DNA from 2 places in the Streptomyces sp. MST-110588 genome. Region 2 is predicted to be linked to the other one. Evidence: riboswitches for the same ligand, from Rfam matches in the RefSeq annotation. Region 2 holds a riboswitch; the other holds the start of a gene.
What was found. Region 2 has a riboswitch for S-adenosylmethionine ahead of thrC (threonine synthase). Riboswitches for the same ligand answer to the same signal wherever they lie in the genome.
Positions count from the first base shown of each region.

Region 1 (6,894 bases), 3.0 Mb from region 2:
ATCGGCAAGGGCGGCGAGCTGTTCCGTACCAACTGCGCGCAGTGCCACAACTTCACCGGTAAGGGCGGCGCCCTGACCAACGGCAAGTTCGCACCGACGCTTGAGGACGTCAAGCCCAAGCACATCTACGAGGCCATGGAAACCGGCCCGCAGAACATGCCTTCCTTCGGCGACGGCACCCTGTCGGCGCAGAACAAGAAGGACATCGTCGCCTACCTCGGCGCGGTCAACGGTGAGGACACCCCCAGCCCCGGTGGTATGGAGCTCGGTGGTCTCGGACCGGTCAGCGAGGGTCTCTTCGGCTGGATCGCCGGCATGGGCGCGCTGATCGCGGTCGCCATCTGGGTCGCAGCCCGGACTACGAAGGCCAAGAAGTCATGAGTCAGACTGGACCACACAACGACGTGGCAGAACACAACCTCCCCAGTGAGCGGGACGCGGCACACGGCTCCGCGGTGGACACCGCGGACAACCCGTTCGCCGACCCGGGGCTGCCGCCCCACGAGCACCGTGCGCAGGACAACGACGAGCGGGCCGCCAAGCGTTCCGAGCGTGTGGTCGCCTTCCTGTTCACCCTGTCGATGCTCGCGACGATCGGCTTCATCGCCTCGTACGTGATCTTCCCGATCGACAAGATCGTCTACATCTGGCCGTTCGGTCACGTCAGCGCGCTGAACTTCTCGCTCGGCCTGACGCTCGGTGTGGCGCTCTTCTGCATCGGCGCCGGCGCGGTCCACTGGGCCCGTACGCTGATGTCGGACGAGGAGGTCGCCGACGAGCGTCACCCGATCGAGGCGAGCCCCGAGGTCAAGGCCAAGGTCATGGAGGACTTCGCGCAGGGCGCGAAGGAGTCCGCGATCGGCCGGCGCAAGCTGATCCGCAACACCATGTTCGGCGCGCTGGCCCTGGTGCCGCTCTCCGGTGTGGTGCTGCTGCGCGACCTGGGTCCGCTGCCGGAGAAGAAGCTGCGCACCACGAGCTGGAAGAAGGGCGTCCGGCTGGTCAACCAGTCCACCAACCTCCCGCTGCGTCCCGAGGACATCGCGGTCGGCTCGCTGACCTTCGCCAAGCCCGAGGGCCTGGAGGAGGACGATCACGAGTTCCACTCGAAGATCGCCAAGGATGCCCTGATGCTCGTCCGGCTCCAGCCGGAGAACATCAAGGACAAGCAGGAACTGGACTGGTCGCACGAAGGCATCGTGGCCTTCTCCAAGATCTGCACCCACGTCGGCTGCCCGATCAGCCTGTACGAGCAGCAGACGCACCACGTGCTGTGCCCGTGCCACCAGTCGACCTTCGACCTCGCTGACGGCGGTCGCGTGATCTTCGGCCCGGCCGGTCACGCCCTGCCCCAGCTCCACATCACGGTGAAGGACGGCTTCCTTGAGGCCGTAAGCGACTTCGCGGAGCCCGTCGGCCCGAGCTTCTGGGAGCGCGGATGAGTAACGAAACGAGTGCGACCACCACGCGCCGCGGCCAGGCGCCGCGGGGTGAGCGGATCGCCGACTGGGCGGACGGCCGGCTGGGCATCTACAGCCTCGCCAAGGCCAACATGCGCAAGATCTTCCCGGACCACTGGTCCTTCATGCTGGGTGAGGTCTGCCTCTACACGTTCATCATCATCATCCTGACCGGTGTCTACCTGACGCTGTTCTTCCACCCGAGCATGGCCGAGGTGACCTACCACGGCTCGTACGTGCCCATGCACGGGATCAGGATGACCCAGGCGTTCGAGTCGACGCTGGACATCAGCTTCGACGTCCGCGGCGGTCTGCTCATCCGGCAGATCCACCACTGGGCGGCCGTGGTCTTCCTCGCGGCGATGATGATCCACATGATGCGGGTGTTCTTCACCGGCGCCTTCCGCAAGCCGCGTGAGGTCAACTGGCTCTTCGGCTTCCTGCTGCTGGTGCTCGGCATGTTCACCGGCTTCACCGGTTACTCGCTGCCGGACGACCTGCTCTCGGGCACCGGTGTCCGGTTCATCGAAGGTGTCATCCTGGCGATGCCGCTGGTCGGCTCGTACCTGCAGATGTTCATCTTCGGCGGGGAGTTCCCGGGGCACGACATCATCCCCAGGTTCTTCACCATCCACGTGCTGCTGCTGCCCGGCATCATGCTGGGCCTGCTGGTGGCGCACCTGATCCTGGTCTTCTACCACAAGCACACGCAGTTCCCGGGTGCCGGCAAGACCAACAACAACGTGGTCGGCATGCCGCTGCTGCCGGTCTACATGGCCAAGGCCGGTGGCTTCTTCTTCCTGGTCTTCGGCGTCATCTCGGTGCTCGCTGCGGTCGCCAGCATCAACCCGGTGTGGGCCATCGGTCCCTACCGGCCCGACCAGGTCTCCACCGGCGCCCAGCCCGACTGGTACATGGGCTTCGCCGAGGGTCTGATCCGTGTCATGCCCGGCTGGGAGTGGAACTTCTGGGGCCACACCATCAACTTCGGTGTGCTGATCCCGATCCTGATCTTCCCGCTGGTGCTGGTCGCGATCGCGGTCTACCCCTTCGTGGAGTCCTGGGTCACCGGTGACAAGCGCGAGCACCACATCCTGGACCGCCCGCGCAACGTGCCGACCCGTACGGGCTTCGGTGTGGCCTGGCTGACCGCGTACTTCATCATGCTCATCGGTGGTGGAAACGACCTGTGGGCCACCCACTTCCACATGTCGATCAACGCGATCACCTGGTTCGTGCGGATCGGGTTCTTCGTGGGCCCGGTGATCGCCTTCATCGTGACCAAGCGGATCTGCCTGGGTCTGCAGCGGCGCGACCGCGACAAGGTGCTGCACGGCCGGGAGACCGGCATCATCAAGCGTCTGCCGCACGGTGAGTTCATCGAGGTGCACGAGCCGCTGCGGCAGGAGCAGCTCCACACGCTCACCCAGCACGAGCAGCCCAAGCCGCTGGACCTCGGCCCCGAGGTCGACGAGAACGGCGTGGAGCGCAAGATCAAGCGCACGCAGAAGCTGCGGGCCAAGCTCTCGAAGGGTTACTACGGCGAGGACAACGTCATCCCGAAGCCGACCGTCGAGGAGTACAAGGAGATCACCAGCGGCCACGGCCACCACTGATCTCCCCGCGCCCTACGGGGCGCAGCAGTAAGTACGCCACCCTGAGGGCCCCGTCCGAACCCCGGACGGGGCCCTTCGGCGTGCGCGGGGCCGGATAGGGTTGCCGCACGCAGGAGACGACCCCAGGAGCGTGGACCATGAACGTCGTGACCCCGGCAGGCGGCGGCAGCGTGGCGGTCCGCACCTGGCCGGACGTGCTCAACACCCTGCTGGAGGGGCGGGACCTGGCCGCCGACGACACCGCGTGGGCCATGGACCGCATCATGCGCGGCGAGGCCAGTGACGCGCAGATCGCCGGGTTCGCGGTGGCGCTGCGGGCCAAGGGCGAGACGGTGGCGGAGATCTCCGGGCTCGTACGGGCCATGTACGGGCACGCGAACCTGATCGAGGTGCCCGGTCCGAGCGTGGACATCGTGGGGACCGGCGGGGACGGCGCCAAGACCGTCAACATCTCCACCATGTCCTCGATCGTGGTGGCGGGGACCGGGGCGAAGGTCGTCAAGCACGGCAACCGCGCGGCCTCCTCGGCCAGCGGCGCCTCCGACGTACTGGAAAAGCTGGGCGTCAATCTGGACCTGACGCCCCGGCGGGTGGTCCAGGTCGCCGCCGAGGCCGGCATCACCTTCTGCTTCGCCGTCAAGTTCCACCCCGCGCTGCGGCACGTGGCCGCCGCCCGGCGGGAGCTGGGGATCAGGACGACCTTCAACGTCCTGGGTCCGCTGACCAATCCGGCCAAGGTGACGGCCCAGGCGACCGGGGTCGCCGACGCCCGGATGGCGCCCATCCTGGCCGGGGTGCTCGCCGAGCGCGGCTCCAGCGCACTGGTCTTCCGGGGGGACGACGGGCTGGACGAGCTGACGACGACGGCGACCTCCAAGGTGTGGGTGGTGCGCGACGGCGCCGTACGGGAGGAGTCCTTCGACCCGCGGGACGTGGGGATCGACCTGGTGCCGGTGGAGGCGCTGCGCGGCGCGGACGCCTCGTACAACGCGGACGTGGCGCGGCGGCTGCTGGCGGGCGAGCGGGGGCCCGTACGGGACGCGGTGCTGCTGAACTCGGCGGCGGCGCTGGTCGCGCTCGAACCGGCGGACGGGCCGCTGACCGGGCAGCTCGCGGCGGGCATGGCCAGGGCGGCGGAATCGATCGACTCGGGAGCGGCCCGGCGGGCACTGGAGCGCTGGGTGGCCGCCAGCAACGCGTGAGTGTGCCGCCGCCCGTGGGGCGAGCGGGGCCGGGGCCCGTCCGGGATGCGGACGGGCCTTGCGCCTTCTTGATCGTGTGGCATGATGCTGAACAGGTCACGAGTGACAGCGAACAGGCCCCGGCCCGCTGTCCGGCAACCCTCCGTCCGTGGCGGGGTGCCCCGGGTGATGACCAGGTCGCAGGCAGCGAGGTCTGCGGCAAGCGCGGATCCCTCGCCAGGGATCCTGGTCCTTGAGGGAGTCCTCCTGTGATGCAGCGAATGCGCTAGGGCCTCCGGCCCCGTTTCCCGTTTCTCCTTATCCCCTTTTTCTCTTTTCGCCGCTGCCGGCCCACCCCGCTTCCGCGTGCCTGCCCAGCGGCGAAGCAGCCCTGCCTTCACGGGAGTTCGCCATGCCTGTTTCCGCTGCCGCCACCGACGCCGACGTCCGCGCTCCGCTGCCCGTGCTCGGGCGGGACGTCCTGGTCCCGCTGGTCACCGGCGGCGAGGTGGAGTACGCGGCGCTGGACGTCGCCGCCAGTGCCCCGGCGCTCCAGCGGGTCTGGGACGAGGTGGCCGCGTACGCCCCGTACTACGGCAGTGTGCACCGCGGGGCCGGGTACCTCTCGCAGCTCTCCACCGACCTGTTCGAGAACAGCCGCGCGGAGGTCGCCCGGTTCCTCGGCTGCCGCCCCGACGATCAGGTGATCTTCACCCGTTCGACGACCGACTCGCTGAACCTGCTGGCCACCGCCCTGCCCCGGGACGCCCGGGTCTTCGTCTTCGAGACCGAGCACCACGCCGCGCTGCTGCCCTGGGGGCGGCGCGCGGACGTCCGGGTGGACTGCCTGGACGCGCCGCGCAGCCCGCGGGAGGCGGTGGAGACGCTGGAGAAGGCGCTGGCGGCGCGCGATCCGTACGGCACCGCTCTGGTGTGTGTGACGGGCGCCTCGAACGTGACCGGTGAGCTGTGGCCCGTACAGGAGCTGGCAGCGGCGGCGCACGCGCACGGCGCGCGGATCGTGCTGGACGCGGCCCAACTGGCGCCGCACCACCCCCTGGACATCGCCGCGCTGGACGTGGACTGGGTGGCCTTCTCCGGGCACAAGCTGTACGCCCCGTTCGGCGCGGGCGTGCTGGCCGGCCGCGCGGACTGGCTCCAGGAGGCCGAACCGTACCTCGCGGGCGGCGGCGCCAGCCGTACGGTCACCCGGCGCCCGGACGGCGGCGTGGATGTCCGGTGGCACACCACCGCCGCCCGGCACGAGGCCGGCTCACCGAACGTCATCGGCGTCCACGCCGTCGCCGCCGCCTGCCGGACGCTGACCGAAGCGGGCTTCGAGGGCCTCCTCGCCCGCGAGCAGCGGCTGGTGGAGCGGGTGCGGCAGGGGCTGGCGCGGGTGCCCGGCGTGCGGGTGCTGTCGCTGTTCGGGGACGACGCCCCGCGGGTGGGTGTCCTGTCCTTCGTCGTGGAGGGCTGGCACAGCGGGCACCTGGCGGCGGCGCTCTCGGCGGAGTACGGGATCGGGGTGCGCGACGGGCTGTTCTGCGCGCATCCGCTCGTACGGATCCTGCTGGGGGGCGCGCCCGGGGAGCCGGCGCAGTGCGGTGCGCCGGCGCCGGATGCCGCAGCCGCCGCAGCGGACACGGCGGGTCCGGGGGCCTCGCTCGACGCGGTACGGGTCAGCTTCGGCGCCGGCACCCCGGACGAGCACGTGGAGCGGTTCCTGCGCGCCGTACAGGAGCTGGTGAGCGACGGCGCCCGGTGGAACTACCGCACCGTGGACGGGCGCTGCGTGCCGGACACCGCCGCGGTCGCCTCCTCGGCCTGAGCGGGCGGGCGGCACAGCCGGGCATCCGGACGGCCGGGCCCGGCGGCGGGGACCCGGAAGCGGCTCAGGAACGTGCCTCAGGAGTCCAGGCCGATGGCGAAGGCCGCCTCCAGGTCGTGCTGGGAGTACGTACGGAAGGCGATGTGGGTCTCCGTGGCGGCCACCCCCGGCACCTTGCTGATCCGGCCGGGGATGACCTCGGCCAGGTCGTCGTGGCGGGCCACCCGCACCATCGCGATCAGGTCGTGCGCGCCGGTGACCGAGTAGACCTCGCTGACGCCCTCCAGCGCGGCGATCTTCTCCGCGATCTCCGGAATCCGGTCCACGCTGGTCTTGATGAGCACGATCGCGGTGATCACGGCTGGCTCTCTCCCTCGGTCGCCTGTTCCTGCGGGCCCACCCTACCGGGGGCGTCCGCTGCCTTTGCCGCCGGAACGTACCTCCTGCGGTAGCGCACCCACGCGTACGTGAACCCCAGCGCGAAGCCCACGACGTGCGCGAGGTAGGCCACGCCGGGCCCGGTGGGGTCGCGCTGGGCCGCCATCCACTGGAGGAAGAACCAGAAGAGCAGCACGATCCAGGCGGGGAAGCGCAGCGGCAGGAAGAACAGGAACGGGTAGAGGCTGGTGACCCGTGCCCGGGGGAAGAGATACAAGAAGGCCCCCAGGACCCCGGAGATGGAGCCGGAGGCGCCGACCAGGGTCTGGCCCGACGCGGCGTGCGCGGCGGCGTAGCCCAGCAGCGCCAGGTAGCCGGTCAGGACGTAGAAGGCCGCGAAGGCAACCCGGCCCATCCGCGCCTCGGCC
Region 1 covers NZ_CP074380.1:6,223,442-6,230,335, forward strand. Annotated here, with positions in the region: gene KGS77_RS27335 (c-type cytochrome) at 1-381, shown strand, start outside; gene KGS77_RS27340 (Rieske (2Fe-2S) protein) at 378-1,442, shown strand; gene KGS77_RS27345 (ubiquinol-cytochrome c reductase cytochrome b subunit) at 1,439-3,076, shown strand; gene trpD (anthranilate phosphoribosyltransferase) at 3,214-4,278, shown strand; SAM riboswitch class IV at 4,373-4,489, shown strand; gene KGS77_RS27355 (aminotransferase class V-fold PLP-dependent enzyme) at 4,670-6,088, shown strand; gene KGS77_RS27360 (Lrp/AsnC ligand binding domain-containing protein) at 6,166-6,447, opposite strand; gene KGS77_RS27365 (rhomboid family intramembrane serine protease) at 6,444-6,894, opposite strand, start outside.
Region 1: another riboswitch for S-adenosylmethionine. It lies ahead of KGS77_RS27355 (aminotransferase class V-fold PLP-dependent enzyme); the one in region 2 lies ahead of thrC (threonine synthase).

Region 2 (6,894 bases):
GGCAGGGCGGCGTGCTGGGCGCGCTGGGCGCCGCGCTGCTGGCGGTACGGGTCGAGAAGTGGTGCCGCAAGCGGGTGCCCGGGTCCCTGGACGTCCTGCTCACCCCCACCCTGACCATCCTGGTCTCCGGGCTGGTCACGGTCTTCGGACTGATGTTCCTGGCCGGTGAGGTCTCTTCCGCCATCGGCACGTTCACCGGCCGGCTGCTCACCGACGGCGGCGCGGGCGCGGGCTTCGTCCTGGGCGGGCTCTTCCTCCCACTGGTCGTGCTGGGTCTCCACCAGGCCCTGATCCCGATCCACACCACCCTCATCGAGCAGCAGGGCTACACGGTCCTGCTGCCGGTCCTCGCCATGGCCGGCGCGGGCCAGGTGGGCGCGGCGGTGGCCGTCCACCTGCGCCTACCGCGCAACGAGTCGATCCGCCGGACCATCAGGTCCGCCCTGCCCGCAGGCTTCCTGGGCATCGGCGAGCCCCTGATCTACGGCGTCTCGCTCCCCCTCGGCCGCCCGTTCGTCACCGCCTGCGTCGGCGGGGCGTTCGGCGGCGGGTTCATCGGCCTGTGCCACCAGCTCGGTGAGGCGGTGGGCACCACCGCCATCGGCCCCTCCGGCTGGGCCCTCTTCCCGCTCCTGAAGGGCAACCGAGGACTGGGCACCACGGTCACCGTCTATGCCCTCGGCCTGGCCGTCGGCTATGCCGCGGGCTTCCTGGCCACGTACTTCTTCGGCTTCGGCAAACGAGGACTGGCCGAGCTGAACGCCCCACCGCACGGGCCCGCCGACGCTCCGTGCGAAGACCACGCCATACGGCCGACCACGACCACCCCGGCCTGACCCCGAGTTGGCCGGCATTCCCCACCGGGGGCACCCCGGGGACACCCCGGGAACGCCGCCGGGGCGGCACCCCCTGGGAGGAGGGTGCCGCCCCGGCTTTCAGGACGGTTGATCAACCAGACGGTCGATCAGAAGTCCATGTCACCGCCCGGCATGCCGCCCGGAGCAGCCGCAGCGGCCTTCTCCGGCTTGTCGGCGATGACGGCCTCGGTGGTGAGGAAGAGCGCCGCGATGGAGGCGGCGTTCTGCAGCGCGGAGCGGGTGACCTTGGCCGGGTCGATGATGCCCTCGGCGACCAGGTCGACGTACTCGCCGGTCGCGGCGTTCAGGCCGTGACCCGGGGTCAGGTTGCGCACCTTCTCCACGATGACGCCGCCCTCAAGGCCCGCGTTCGTGGCGATCTGCTTCAGCGGGGCCTCCAGGGCCAGCTTCACAGCGGCGGCACCGGTCGCCTCGTCGCCGTCCAGCTCCAGCTTCTCGAAGACCTGGGAGGCCTGCAGCAGGGCCACGCCACCACCGGCGACGATGCCCTCCTCGACGGCCGCCTTCGCGTTGCGGACGGCGTCCTCGATGCGGTGCTTGCGCTCCTTGAGCTCCACCTCGGTGGCGGCGCCGGCCTTGATGACGGCCACGCCGCCGGCCAGCTTCGCCAGACGCTCCTGGAGCTTCTCGCGGTCGTAGTCCGAGTCGGAGTTCTCGATCTCGGCGCGGATCTGGTTGACCCGGCCCTGAACCTGCTCGCTGTCACCGGCACCGTCGACGATGGTGGTCTCGTCCTTGGTGATGACGACCTTGCGGGCGCGGCCCAGCAGGTCCAGACCGGCGTTCTCCAGCTTGAGGCCGACCTCCTCGGAGATGACGGTGCCACCGGTGAGGATGGCGATGTCGCCGAGCATGGCCTTGCGGCGGTCACCGAAGCCCGGGGCCTTGACGGCGACGGACTTGAAGGTGCCACGGATCTTGTTGACGACCAGGGTCGACAGGGCTTCGCCCTCGACGTCCTCGGCGATGATCAGCAGCGGCTTGCCGGACTGCATGACCTTCTCCAGCAGCGGGAGCAGGTCCTTGACCGAGGAGATCTTGGAGTTGACGATCAGGATGTACGGGTCGTCCAGGGACGCCTCCATACGCTCCATGTCGGTGGCGAAGTACGCCGAGATGTAGCCCTTGTCGAAGCGCATACCCTCGGTGAGCTCCAGCTCCAGACCGAAGGTCTGGGACTCCTCGACGGTGATGACGCCTTCCTTGCCGACCTTGTCCATCGCCTCGGCGATCAGCTCGCCGATCTGGGTGTCGGCGGCGGAGATGGAGGCGGTGGAGGCGATCTGCTCCTTGGTCTCCACGTCCTTGGCCTGCTCCAGCAGGGCGGCGGAGACGGCCTCGACGGCCTTCTCGATGCCGCGCTTGAGGGCCATCGGGTTGGCGCCGGCGGCTACGTTGCGCAGGCCCTCCCGGACCAGCGCCTGGGCCAGGACGGTCGCGGTCGTCGTGCCGTCACCGGCGACGTCGTCCGTCTTCTTCGCGACCTCCTTGACCAGCTCGGCGCCGATCTTCTCGTACGGGTCCTCAAGCTCGATCTCCTTGGCGATGGACACACCATCGTTGGTGATCGTGGGGGCGCCCCACTTCTTCTCGAGGACGACGTTGCGGCCCTTGGGGCCGAGAGTGACCTTGACGGCGTCGGCGAGCTGGTTCATCCCGCGCTCGAGACCGCGCCGTGCCTCCTCGTCGAACGCGATGATCTTGGCCATGTGAAGTGGTCCTCCCAGGACTGGGGGTCCCCCCGGACTGCGTCTGGGGGAGGGTGGATACTCCGGACCGTGCTGGCGCCCGCGACGGACGGTCTGCCTGCCGGTGGTTCCTTGCTCCACCGGCCTGCGGACCTCACCGACCCGGTCCTCATCAGCACTCTCAGTCGGAGAGTGCTAACGCCAATGATTAGCACTCGGCCCCCTTGAGTGCAAGCGGCTTCACACTCCACGGGGCGACGGTCCGGCCAGAAGTGCGTACGGAAGCGGACCGGCTCCCGGGGCTCATCGGGGCGCGCACGCACGAAGGGCCCGTACCCCATGGGTACGGGCCCTTCGGCGTGAGTGTGCCGGTGGCCGATGCGCCGAGATCAGACGGCGAGCTTGACCATGTCCGCCTGCGGCCCCTTCTGGCCCTGCGAGATCTCGAACTCCACCCGCTGACCCTCTTCAAGGGTGCGGTAGCCGTCCATCTGAATCGCGCTGTAGTGGACGAATACATCCGCACCACCGTCGACCGCGATGAAGCCGTACCCCTTCTCCGCGTTGAACCACTTGACGGTGCCCTGAGCCATGCCTAACTCCCCTATTACTGGCCCTTGCACAGGACCGCACTCCGCGGACCCGGGTCAGACCTCACCCCCGGCGGTCCCCTATGCCAGGCGACATGGGAAGGCCCTGGGGTGTGCGCCGGAACGCGTCGACCGCCGCTGAATGTATCTGCACCACTGCCCAGAGCAACAGGTCAATCGGACGAGAATTCCGCTGTCGAACAATCGCTTATGTCGCCCGAACTAGGGATATTCCACGGCAAGTCGGGCCGGGCATAGCTCACCAACGCGACAATTCATATGCACACTTCGGGCACAACTCGTCGCGTTCTCATACGTGTTCCACACGCTTGCGGTCAGGGAGCGCCCCAACTGTATCGCCTTTAACAACACGGAACTGCCCCATCCGCTTCTCGGCGGACGGGGCAGTTCCGGGGACGGGCGGTCCGGGGAACGGACGGTCCCTGGACGGCGTACGGGGCGGGCTCAGCAGCCGCCGGCCACCGCCGGGATGATCGAGACGCCCGCCCCCTCCGGCGTCGGCGTCTGGAGGCCCTGCTCGAACCGCACGTCGTCGTCGTTGACATAGACGTTGACGAAGCGGCGCAGCTTGCCGGTGTCGTCCAGGACGCGGGCCGCGATGCCCTCGTGGTTCTTCTCCAGGTCGGCGATCACCTCGGAGAGGGTGGCGCCCTCGGCACTCACCTCGGCCCGGCCGCCGGTGTACGTACGGAGGATGGTGGGGATGCGAACGTTGACGCTCATGGGGTCCTGCCTTCCAGCTTCCAGCGGCTTGGGAAAAGCTCGGGGACGTACGGGTTCACGCAGGGGTTCACGTCTGGGTTCCCGTACGGGTTCAGGTACAAGTTCGGGCGGCGGCTTCGACGCCGCGTAGTCGCGGTGGTCGCGGCAGACGCGGCGATCGCGGCAGACGCGGTGATCGCAGTGCTCGCGGTCGGTCTCGTACGCCGGCTCAGCCGGCCAGGCCCGCGGCGCGGAACGCCTCCAGGCTCGGCCGGATCGTGGCGGTGGGCCCGGTGGTCGGCGCCACCGCGTCCAGGGTCTTCAGGCCGTCGCCGGTGTTGAGGACCACGGTGGTCAGCGTGGGGTCCAGCACGCCGTCCTCGATGAGCTTCTTCGTCACGCCCACCGTCACCCCGCCCGCGGTCTCCGCGAAGATCCCCTCCGTACGGGCCAGCAGCTTGATCGCGTCCACGATCTGCGTGTCGTTCACGTCCTCGACCGCGCCGCCGGTGCGCCGGGCGATGTCCAGCACGTACGGGCCGTCCGCCGGGTTGCCGATGGCCAGCGACTTGGCGATGGTGTCCGGCTTCTGCGGCCGTACGACGTCGTGGCCCGCCTTGAAGGCCGCGGAGACCGGCGAGCAGCCCGCGGCCTGCGCGCCGAAGATCTTGTACGGCCGGTCCTCGACCAGCCCCAGCGCGATCAGCTCCTTCAGCCCCTTGTCGATCTTCGTGAGCTGGGAGCCGGAGGCGATCGGGATCACGATCTGGTCCGGCAGCCGCCAGCCGAGCTGCTCGCAGATCTCGTACGCCAGGGTCTTGGAACCCTCCCCGTAGTACGGGCGCAGGTTGACGTTGACGAAGCCCCAGCCCTCGCCCAGCGGGTCGCCGATCAGCTCCGAGCAGAAGCGGTTCACGTCGTCGTACGTGCCCTCGATGCCGACCAGCTCGCCGCCGTAGACCGCGGCCATCACGACCTTGCCGGCCTCCAGGTCGTGCGGGATGAAGACACACGAGCGGAAGCCGGCCCGGGCCGCGGCGGCGCCGACCGCGCCCGCCAGGTTGCCCGTGGAGGAGCAGGACAGGGTGGTGTAGCCGAAGGCGCGGGCGGCCTCGACGGCGATGGCCACCACCCGGTCCTTGAAGGAGTGCGTGGGATTGCCGGAGTCGTCCTTGACGTACAGGCCGCCGGTGACGCCCAGCTCGCGGGCCAGGTTGTCGGCCTTGACCAGCTTGGTCAGGCCCGGGTTCAGGTTGGGGTGGTCCGCCACGTCGGCCGGCACGGGCAGCAGCGGCGCGTACCGCCAGATGTTGTGCGGCCCGGCCTCGATGCGCTTCCTGAGGCCCTCCGGGTCGCCGGCCGGCAGCTCGTACGCCACCTCCAGCGGCCCGAAGCAGACCGCGCAGGCGAAGACCGGCCCGAGCCCGACGCGCTCCCCGCACTCGCGGCAGGTCAGCGCGACGGCGGGGCCCAGGGAGACGGCGGAGTCGGTGGATCCGGCGGAGCCGGGGGAGACAGTGGATCCGGCGGGGACGGCGGAGTCGGTGGTGCTTTCAACAGACTGCACAGCCATGGAGGCGAGGCCCTTTCTCCTCATCTTCCTCGCGGCGCATCTCGCCACGAGACGGATTTGGCACCTTCCCTAGCCGGGAGCCTCGCGGGCCGCGCACTGGCGGCGACGGAGACCGGCTGGAGGGTTGCCGGGGCTTCAACGGGCCGTGTCCCTCTGCCCCTCTGGATGAGCGGTATGGCGCTGGGCGGACCCAGGCGTTTGTCGCGCGGCGACCCCGACATGCGGCGGCCATGCGCGTTGTTCAAGACTGTAACCGAAGGGGCGGACGGCCGAGACGGTCGTCCGCACCGCGAGATGGATCACAGAGGAACACACCGAGGAGTCCGCAGTGCTGGAAGAGGTGGAGCGCTGGCTCAGCAGCCGCTCCTGGTCCGCCGCCGACCGCCCGCTCGACCAGCTTCTGGCCGCGAAGAGCGCGATGGTGAGCGGCGGGACGGTGAGCGTGGTGCTGCCCGCGCTGAACGAGGAGGAGACGGTCGGTGAGATCGTCGCCACGATCCGCCGCGAGCTGATGACGCCGGCGGCCCCGCTCGTGGACGAGCTGGTCGTGCTGGACTCGGGCTCCACCGACCGTACGGCGCACGTCGCGGCCGGGGCCGGGGCCCGCGTGGTGCACCGCGACGACGTGCTGCCGCGGCTGCCGGCCCTGCCCGGCAAGGGCGAGGTGCTGTGGCGCTCGCTGCTGGCCACCCGGGGCGACATCGTCTGCTTCATCGACGCCGACCTGCGCGACTTCTCGGCCACATTCGTGTCGGGCATCGTCGGGCCGCTGCTCACCGACCCCGGCGTCCAGTTCGTCAAGGCGATGTACGACCGGCCGCTGGCCGGGGCGGCGGGCCAGGGCGGCCGGGTCACGGAGCTGGTGGCCCGCCCGCTGCTCAATCTGCACTGGCCGCAACTGGCGGGGTTCGTCCAGCCGTTGGGCGGGGAGTACGCGGTGCGCCGCTCGCTGCTGGAGCAACTGCCCTTCCCCGTCGGGTACGGGGTGGAGCTGGGGCTGCTCGTCGACGCCCTGCACACGGCCGGGCTGGACGCACTGGCCCAGGTGGACGTGGGCGTGCGCAAGCACCGCCACCAGGACGGCCAGGCGCTGGGCCGGATGGCGGCGGCGATCTACCGTACGGCGCAACTGCGGCTGACCCGCGGCCATTTGGTGCGCCCCCGGCTCACCCAGTTCGACCGGGGCGAGAGCGGGTTCATACCCCGTACCGTCGACGTGGACACCGAGGAACGGCCGCCGATGATCGAGATCCCGGAGTACGCGGAGCGCCGGGCGGCCTGACCCGGCGGGGCACGGCGGGCGCGGGATGGCGCCCGGTGGGCGCGCATGGTGCACGGTGGCCAGGGGTGGCGCCCGATGGATGAGCGTGACGCCCGGGAAACGGGCGTGGCGCGTGCGGAGGAGTACGGGATGTGCGCCGGGCGCCGGGGGTACGCCCCCG
Region 2 covers NZ_CP074380.1:3,180,711-3,187,604, forward strand. Annotated here, with positions in the region: gene KGS77_RS13795 (PTS transporter subunit EIIC) at 1-836, shown strand, start outside; gene groL (chaperonin GroEL) at 965-2,587, opposite strand; gene KGS77_RS13805 (cold-shock protein) at 2,956-3,159, opposite strand; gene KGS77_RS13810 (MoaD/ThiS family protein) at 3,622-3,900, opposite strand; gene thrC (threonine synthase) at 4,109-5,452, opposite strand; SAM riboswitch class I at 5,470-5,624, opposite strand; gene KGS77_RS13820 (glucosyl-3-phosphoglycerate synthase) at 5,781-6,734, shown strand.